One region of the Streptomyces sp. NPDC048825 genome, then DNA from elsewhere that is predicted to be linked to it. Evidence: riboswitches for the same ligand, from Rfam matches in the RefSeq annotation. Region 1 holds a riboswitch; the other holds the start of a gene.
What was found. Region 1 has a riboswitch for cyclic di-AMP ahead of ACGFNK_RS15360 (transglycosylase family protein). Riboswitches for the same ligand answer to the same signal wherever they lie in the genome.
Positions count from the first base shown of each region.

Region 2: another riboswitch for cyclic di-AMP. It lies ahead of ACGFNK_RS24765 (C40 family peptidase); the one in region 1 lies ahead of ACGFNK_RS15360 (transglycosylase family protein).

Region 1 covers NZ_JBICUR010000005.1:294,538-298,757, reverse strand. The annotation lists gene eno (phosphopyruvate hydratase) at 1-695, opposite strand, end outside; gene ACGFNK_RS15360 (transglycosylase family protein) at 964-1,659, opposite strand; cyclic di-AMP (ydaO/yuaA leader) riboswitch at 1,664-1,832, opposite strand; gene ACGFNK_RS15355 (transglycosylase family protein) at 2,038-3,003, opposite strand; gene ACGFNK_RS15350 (cytochrome P450) at 3,240-4,220, opposite strand, start outside.
Region 2 covers NZ_JBICUR010000010.1:268,563-272,782, reverse strand. The annotation lists gene ACGFNK_RS24785 (ATP-binding protein) at 1-89, shown strand, start outside; gene ACGFNK_RS24780 (LysR family transcriptional regulator) at 143-1,060, opposite strand; gene ACGFNK_RS24775 (LysE family translocator) at 1,161-1,784, shown strand; gene ACGFNK_RS24770 (DUF6328 family protein) at 1,809-2,285, opposite strand; gene ACGFNK_RS24765 (C40 family peptidase) at 2,439-2,912, opposite strand; cyclic di-AMP (ydaO/yuaA leader) riboswitch at 2,916-3,103, opposite strand; gene ACGFNK_RS24760 (hypothetical protein) at 3,452-3,763, opposite strand; gene ACGFNK_RS24755 (ATP-dependent Clp protease proteolytic subunit) at 3,771-4,220, opposite strand, start outside.

The DNA of each region.
Region 1 (4,220 bases):
CCGGCCTCCTTGATGGCCTCGATGATGAGGTCGAGGGCGGCGCGGTTGGACTCCAGGTTCGGGGCGAAGCCGCCCTCGTCGCCGAGGCCGGTGGACAGGCCCTTGGTCTTCAGCACCTTCTTGAGGGTGTGGTAGACCTCGGCGCCCCAGCGCAGCGCCTCGGAGAAGGACTCCGCGCCGATGGGGGCGATCATGAACTCCTGGATGTCCACGTTCGAGTCGGCGTGCGAGCCGCCGTTCAGGATGTTCATCATCGGTACGGGCAGCAGGTGCGCGTTCGGCCCGCCCAGGTAACGGAACAGCGGGAGGTCGCTGGCCTCGGAGGCGGCGTGCGCGACGGCGAGGGAGACGCCGAGGATGGCGTTGGCGCCGAGCGAGCCCTTGTTGTCGGTGGCGTCCAGGTCGATCATGGCCTGGTCGATCAGCCGCTGCTCGGTGGCGTCGTAACCGACGAGCTCCGGGCCGAGCTGCTCGATGACGGCGAGGACGGCCTTCTCGACACCCTTGCCGAGGTAGCGGTTGGCGTCTCCGTCGCGGAGTTCGACAGCCTCGAAGGCGCCCGTGGAGGCGCCGGACGGAACGGCGGCACGACCCGTGCTGCCGTCGTCGAGGCCGACCTCGACCTCGACCGTGGGATTGCCTCGGGAGTCCAGGATTTCCCGGGCTACGACGACGTCGATGGACGGCACGAGCATCTCCTTCTGGGATGTGACGCGGTTACGCGGGCCGCTGGGCCCGCACAGCGCGAAGCCGCGGCGGCTCCGCGATGACGAGCCTAACCGGCTCCGGGCGATCGGCCAGCCGTCCGCCCCTCTCATGGACCTAACCGAAAGCAAAATGTTTCCGAACGGAACAAAAAGTCCCGCCCCGGTGCGTACGGGGGAAGACGCACCGGGGCGGGACCGCTGGGGGCTCGGCTTCAGCCGCTCTGGGGGCCGGGCTTCAGCTGAGCCGGGGCTCAGTTCAGCTGAGGTGCAGCTGCTGGCCCGGATAGATGACGTCCGCGTTGTCGACGATGTCGTCGTTCAGCTTGAACAGCTTCTGCCAGCCGCCCTTGACGTCGTTCTCCGTGGCGATCTCGCTGAGGGTGTCACCCTTGACGACCTTGTACTCGCCGTCACCCTTCTTGACCTTCTTGCCGGTCGGGGTGGTGACGGTCTTCTTGGCAGCCGGGCGGTCCGCGGAGCGGGAGGCGCGCTCCTCCTGGGCCGGGGCGCTCTGCTGCTGGGACTGCTGGGTGTTCTCCTGCGCGGCACCGGAGCCCGAGGAGCCGCCGCCGGTGTACGCGGCGCTCGACAGACCCTTGCCGCAGACCGGCCAGGCACCCTTGCCCTGGCCCGCGAGGACCTTCTCGGCGATCTCGATCTGCTGGGCCTTGCTGGCCTGGTCGGCGGTGGCGGCGTACTTCGTGCCGCCGTAGCCGGCCCAGGTGGAGGCGGAGAACTGCAGGCCGCCGTAGTAGCCGTTGCCCGTGTTGATGGACCAGTTGCCGCCCGACTCGCACTGCGCGACGGCGTCCCACTCGGAGGCGGTGGCGGCGGAGGCCGTACCCGACACCATCAGCGGGGCGGCGATGGCGGCACCGGTGACACCGGCGAGCGTGGCTATGCGGGTGGCCTTGGACGGGCGACGGTGCTTGCCCTTGCCGGAAAGCAGCATGAAGAGATCCCCTCACCGACGCCTACGAGGTGAGCTGTCGGGTTCGGGCCTGGTGAGTTGCCCGGCCGTGCGGATCGCTCCGCACGACTTCACCCCAAGCCGCACCCGGTCTCGACGACCGGGCCCGGCACTTACCTTGGGTCCCCCGCTCCTGCCTACGGCGCTTTACGCGACGACTGTTCCCGTACGGCCGTTGGCAGGATTCGGCGTGACGTCCGTCGGGGCCCGCTGTGGCGAGCGGTCACGACCGTAAACATGCGATCCGCCGAATTTCAAAGACGATCAGGGCCTTTGAGATCCATGTCTCACTTTCACCAAACCGGACATCCGGCACGAACTGCCGCCACTTTTGGCCTGGTTCGGCACCTTGCACACCACTCAGTCTGCGCCGAGTTCAAGGCGCTGACCGGGGAGGATGAGGTCCGGATCGGCGCCGACAGTGTGCTTGTTCGCGGAGTACAACTCGGGCCATCCGCCTTGGAGGTCAAGGGAGTCGGCGATTGCCGAGAGGCTGTCTCCGGAACGGACGGTGTACGAGCCGTCCGCAGCGTCCGCCGCATCGCGTGAGGCGCGGTCCGCGCGAGAGGCATGCCGGCCGGTGGAGTCGTCCGCACGGGAGGCATCGGCGTCCTCTTCGGCGCTGCCGCCGCGATGACGGCCGGCGCCCTCCTCTGTGTTTGTGCTCTCACTCTCTCCGGTCGAAGAGTCGGCGTTCTGGCCGGAGTTGCCCGAGTCGCCCTCATTCGTCGCGCCTGTGGGCGGACTGGGCGAGCTGTCGAGGTCCGGTGATTCGGCGGTGGAGTCGCCGCCGGAATCCCGCGAGGTGGCGGTGGACGACCCGGACCTACCGGACGATCCCGAATCAGCGGATGTATCGGATGAGTCGGAACTGTCGGACGAATCATCCTTTAGGAAGTCGTCACTTGACGTCCGCCCCGAATCGGAGCCCGATCCGGAGTCCGCCTCGGTGGGCGGAGTGGAGGTCGGCGTGGGCGAGTCCTGCGCCAGGCCCGTATCAACGTCGGCCGAGTCGGAGTTCTGTGTCAGGCCCGCGACCAGTCCACAGGTCGCCCAGGGGCTCGTACCCTTGTCCGCAAGGATCTTCTCGGCGACGGCTATCTGCTGCGAGCGACTGGCCAGGTCAGCCCTCATCGCGTAGTCGAGACCGCCGTACTGCTCCCACTCCCCCTGGGCAATCTGGAGGCCGCCGTACTCCCCGTTGCCGGAGTTGGCGCTCCACCGGCCGCCGCTCTCGCACTCCGCGACCGCGTCCCAGGTCGCACCACTGGCGGCACTCGCGCTGCTCGCCGCGAGGAGGGGGATCGCGATGGCCGATCCGGTCACCCCTGCCGCCACAAAGAGAGCCGGCGCCTGACGAGGGCGACGGTGTCGACCGTTCCCGGAGAGCATGCGGTTGCCTTTCACGCGACAGTGTGTGACATGGGTGTGACCAATGAGACTGATGAGGTCCGCTTTCGCGTGAACCTAGTGGGACCCGATCACTTGTCACCAGTAGATGTAGCGCAGATCACGTGAAGATCACGGACCTGAGGGTACGTCAGCTTTGAGCTGGGGGTTCGTCAGTTTTGAGTCCGGGCTTCGCCGGCGCTGAGACCGGGCGAAGTGGGGGTGAAGCTGACGGGCAACGTCCGCAGGCCGCGCATGATGAGTCCCCCACGCCACCGCAAATCCGCTGAATCCGCTGCCAGTTGCAGATCGGGGAGGCGGGTGAGGAGCGTCGCGAGTGCGGTCCGGCCCTCCAGCCGGGCGAGGGGTGCGCCTAGGCAGTAGTGGATGCCGTGCCCATAACCGAGGTGCTGGTTGTCGCGTCTGCCGAGGTCGAGGGTGTCGGGGTCGTCGAACCGCTCGGGGTCACGGTCGGCGGCGGCGAGTACGACGAGTACGGGGTCGCCGACCGCGATGTGCTGCCCGCCGATGGTGACCGCCTCCGTCGCGAACCGCCAGGTGGCCAGCTCCACGGGGCCGTCGTACCGGAGCAGCTCCTCGACGCCGGTTTCGAGGAGGTCCGTTTTTCCGGCTGCCAGGGACTTCTGCAATCGATACCGCTGCTCGGGGTGCGTGAGCAGCGCATACACCCCGTTGCCCACCAAATTGACCGTGGTCTCGAAACCGGCGAACAGGAGGATGAAGGCCATGGCGGCGGCCTCGTTCTCGGTGAGGTGCTCGCCGTGGTCGGAGGCGCGGATGAGTCCGGAGATGAGGTCTTCGCCGGGGGTGGCTTCGTCCGGGAGCGCTGCACGCTTGCGGTGGATGAGCTCGGCGAGATAGCCACGCATCTTCTTCACGGACCGGGCAACGCCGCCGCGCGGTCCTCCCCCGTGCCGGATCATCATCCCCGCCCAGTCCCGGAAGTCGTCCTGGTCCTCGCGGGGGACGCCGAGCAGATCGCAGATCGCGTAGATGGGGAGCGGGAAGGCGAACTCGTGAATGAGATCGGCGCTGCCCCTGTCCGCGAACTGATCGATGAGCTGGTCGGCCAACTCCTGGACGCGCGACGCGAATTCGGCCACACGGCGCGGGGTGAACGCCTTGGCCACGAG
Region 2 (4,220 bases), on a different contig from region 1:
TGACGGTCCGGCCCACTCGTGAGGGCGGCAAGACGGTTTCGATCACGCTGCCCTGGACGACTCCGGTTCAGCCGGTCTCTGCCGACTGAGGGGCTGCGGGGACTGCGGGTTGTCGGCTGCGGACCCTCAAGGGCGCTGACCGTCAGGTCCGTTGGGACGCGCGGCCGAAAGCGCCGCGGAGCAGCGCGCGGAAGGCGTCAGCCGCGGGTGCCTGCTCGTCGGTGCGGTAGGCGACCGAGACCGTCCTGCGCAGGTCGCCCGGCTCCAGGAGGCGCATGCTCACCGGAGTGGCGGCGGTTCTGGCGACCATCTCCGGGACCACCGCGATGCCGAGGCCCGCGCTGACCAGGGCGCCCACCAGGGCGTAGCCGGGAGTCGCGACGAGGACCGAGGGTGTGGCGCCCGCGCGGGCGAGCGCGGCCTCCACGCCCTGTCGGGGTGGGTGGTCCGGGGCCATGCTGATCAGCTGCCGGCCGGCAAGACCGGTCAGCGGCAGCCGCGACGAGCCGCTGGTCAGGGCGTGCCCGGGGGCGGTCACGAGCACCAGCTCCTCGACCAGGACCGGCTCCGCGGACACCGCGGCGGGCAGCGGGACGGGGGCCGCGGGCTCGTAGCCGTGCGTCAGCGCCAGATCCACCTGGCCCGCGGCCACCGCGGCGATGCCGGCCGGCGGCTCGTAGTCCGCCACGGTCAGCTCCACATCAGGATGGGCTCGGCGGAACGCGCTCAGCACCGGCGGCAGCAGATGGATCCCGGCCGTCTGGAAAGTGCCGAGCCGCAGCCTGCCGCCGGACAGCCCGGTCAGGCGCGCCAGTTCGAGCCGCGCCCGGTCCATCTCGTCCAGCACCCGGCGTGCCCGGGCCACGAGGAGTTCGCCCGCGCCGGTCAGGCGGGCGCCGCGATGGTGGCGTACGAGAAGCGCCGTGCCCGCCTCCCGCTCCAGCTTGGCCAGTTGCTGGGAGAGCGCCGGCGTGGTGTAGCCGAGGCGCTCGGCGGCGCGGGTGATCGAGCCGACCTCGGCGACCGCCACCAGCGCCGCGAGCCGCGTGGGGTCGTACATGCGAGGCTCCCGGCCCAAGTGCGGACTAAAGAATTACTTAAGGCTGGCCCAGGATAATGCACATACCTGCTGAAGGCTTGGAGCGGGCACGCTGGTGCTCATGGATGGACAGCTCATCGCCTTCACCGGGGTCGCCGCAGGCCTGGTCGCCATGCCCGGTGCCGACTTCACCGTCGTGGTCCGCAACGCTTTGGTCTCCCGCCGGGCCGGTATCGCGTGCGCGCTCGGGATCGCGGCGGCGCTGCTCGTCCACACGGCCCTCGCCGTCGTCGGGGTGGCCGCGGTGCTGACGACCGTGCCTCCGCTGTTCCGCGCGCTCCAACTACTGGGTGGTGCCTACGTCCTCTATCTCGGCGTACGGACGCTGCAGTCGGTGCGCGGCAGGCGTACGACGGGGGCCGAGGAGGCGCCGGTCGTGTCCGGGGCCGGAGCCCTGCGGCAGGGCTTCGTCACCAACGCCCTCAACCCAAAGGCGACGATCACCTTCCTCAGCCTGCTGCCGCAGTTCGTACCAGTCGGAAGTCCCGCGATGCCTCGGACGCTGGTCCTCGCGCTGATCGTGGTCGCGCTCGCGCTGATCTGGTTCCCGGCGGTCGCGCTGCTCGTGGACCGGCTCGGCCGGTGGCTGCGCAGGCCGCGTACAGCCCGGGTCATCGAGGCCGTCACCGGAACCGCTCTTACGGTGCTGGGACTGGGACTCGTTCTCGAAACGGTGCTCGCCTGAGCCGGAGAGCCCGGCCGGCAGGGCTCAGGAATCGTCCGGGCTCCTGCTGCCGGCCCGTTTCATCAAGAGCGGCACGAGCCCCCACAGGCCGAAGCAGATCACCATGGTGGCCGCGCCGGCCAGAATCCCTTCGAGACGGCCCGCCGTCACATCGACGACGAGCAGGACCGAGCCGGTGAGCGCGAACGCCAGCACACCCATCCCGATCTGGGCGAGGTGCGAGGAGACCGCCACGATCTGCGGCTTGGCGCCCTGCTGGAACAGCCGGCGGTGCAGGGCGGCCGGTGCCGTGAGGAGCACGGAGGACAGCACCGCGAGCAGCAGCGTCGTGATGTACGTGGCGCGCTGCACCGAGTCGAGGTCCGGGAAGCGCGGGGTGAACGCGAGGCTCAGCAGGAATGCGAAGAGGATCTGTACGCCCGTCTGGGTGACCCTCAACTCCTGGAGCAGTTCGATGAAGTTGCGGTCGGCGCGCTCGAGCGGTGTCTCGCGCCGCTCCATCCGTTGGGCGTACGGACGCTCGTCGCCCGGACGTCGCTCGTCGGGCTCTCGGTCGCTGGGCGGTTGCTGGGCCATGGATCCATGAGTATCCCGTCAGCCGCCCGAATCACGCCCCGTGGGGTGGCGGCGATGACCGCCGCCACCCCACGCGCGTCACCTGACCCGGCCGTACCAGACGCTCTTCGTCCAGATCTTCTGCAGCTTCACCACGTCCCCGGTCTTCGGGGAGTGCCAGATCCGTCCCTTCCCGGCGTAGATGCCGACGTGGTACACGTTCCGGCCCGAGTGGAAGAACACCAGATCTCCCTGCTTGCGGCTCGAAGCCGAGATGTGGCGCGTTTTGTTGTACTGCTGCGCGGCCGTACGGGGCAGCTTCTTCCCCGCCTTCTTGAACGAGTAGAGCGTGAGCCCGGAGCAGTCGAAGCGCCTGGGCCCCGTGGCTCCCCACTTGTACGGGGACCCCTTTTTGGAGGCCGCTACCTGAAGTGCCTTCTTCGCTGGGGTTACTGCTTCGGCGTCGGATGTGAGACCGGGGGCAACAACGCTGCCGCCGACAACGGCGACGGTGAGAGCCGAGGCGGTACCGGCCCTGGTCAACAGCGACGGGACACGATTGAGCGCAGACATGCGCAACCCTTCGTCAGCCGCCTGTGAAGGATGACCTGTCGGATTCGGGCTGGCGAAGTTGCCCGGCCGCGGTGTGCGGCTTCACCCCAAGGACCACTCGGAAGTCTCCGGCGGCCCGTCGTGCTTGGGTCCTCCACTCCTGCCGATCCACTTCTGTCGACCCGTCATCCGGGCGGCGGCAGGACTCGGCGTCCGCCCGGACCGCCCCGCCGCTGTGGCGGGGGCTTGTCGTCGGAAGGGATCTTGACGCACGAATGTCGGAAAGTCCGAGCGGAATCGGCGGTTTGTGGGCTTACTCACCACTCACCCGTTCGGGTGGACAGGCCTGTTGTCGAACGAGCGTCGAGGGGGTCGAGGACCCTCGTACCAGCACCGGAATGTCTGATTCCGGTGTTTGAGTACGCGCGCTGCGCAAGTTGCGGGGGCCTTTGAACGTACCTCCGTCTACTCCTTTCAGGGGTACGTCATTTGGTCCGTTTCACATCTTGCCCGGACGCCCCCTCAGTCGCCTGCGGAGCCCCCGGGCCGCTCGGTGGGCGTCAGATGTCGGAGGTCTCCGGCGGCAAGGTGACGCGGGCCGCCCGGCGCTCACCGTCGAGGACCCGCAGAGCCCGCGTCAGGGTCGGTGCGTGCAACTCGTGTTCGCCGCGTTGGTGCATCAGGTTCAGCGCATCGCGCAGCGCGGTGGCCTTGGTGACCAGTGCCTGTGCCGCGCGCAGTCCGCCATAGGTGTCGCCGCGGTTCGCCGGATTGATCCGGCCCAGGAGATCGAGCACCTCCAGGTAACGGTCGACCAGTTCACCCTCCGCCCGGGTCAGCGCCGGCAGCGGGGGCAACTCGGGTGGGAGCATCCGCCGTTCACCTCGCGCCGGGGGCGGTGAGCGAGTTCTTGCGGCTCGGAATGATGCGGTCGACCAGCCCGTACTCCAGTGCCTGCGGTGCCTCCAGGATCTTGTCCCGCTCGATGTCCGCGCTGATGCGCTCCTGACTCTGGCCGGTATGCCGGGCGAGCATCTCCTCGAGCATCCTGCGCGTGCGCATCAACTCCTCGGCCTGGATGGCCAGATCGGAGGTCTGGCCCTGCACCGGCTCGGGCAGCGCCGGCTGGTGGATCAGTACGCGTGCGTCCGGCAGTGCGGACCGCTTCCCCGGCGCACCGGCCGCGAGCAGTACCGCGGCGGCGGCCCCCGCCTGCCCCAGGCAGACGGTCTCCACCTCGCAGCTGACGAACCGCATCGTGTCGTAGATCGCGGTCATCGCGCTGAACTGGCCGCCGGGAGAGTTGATGTACAGCGAGATGTCGCGGTC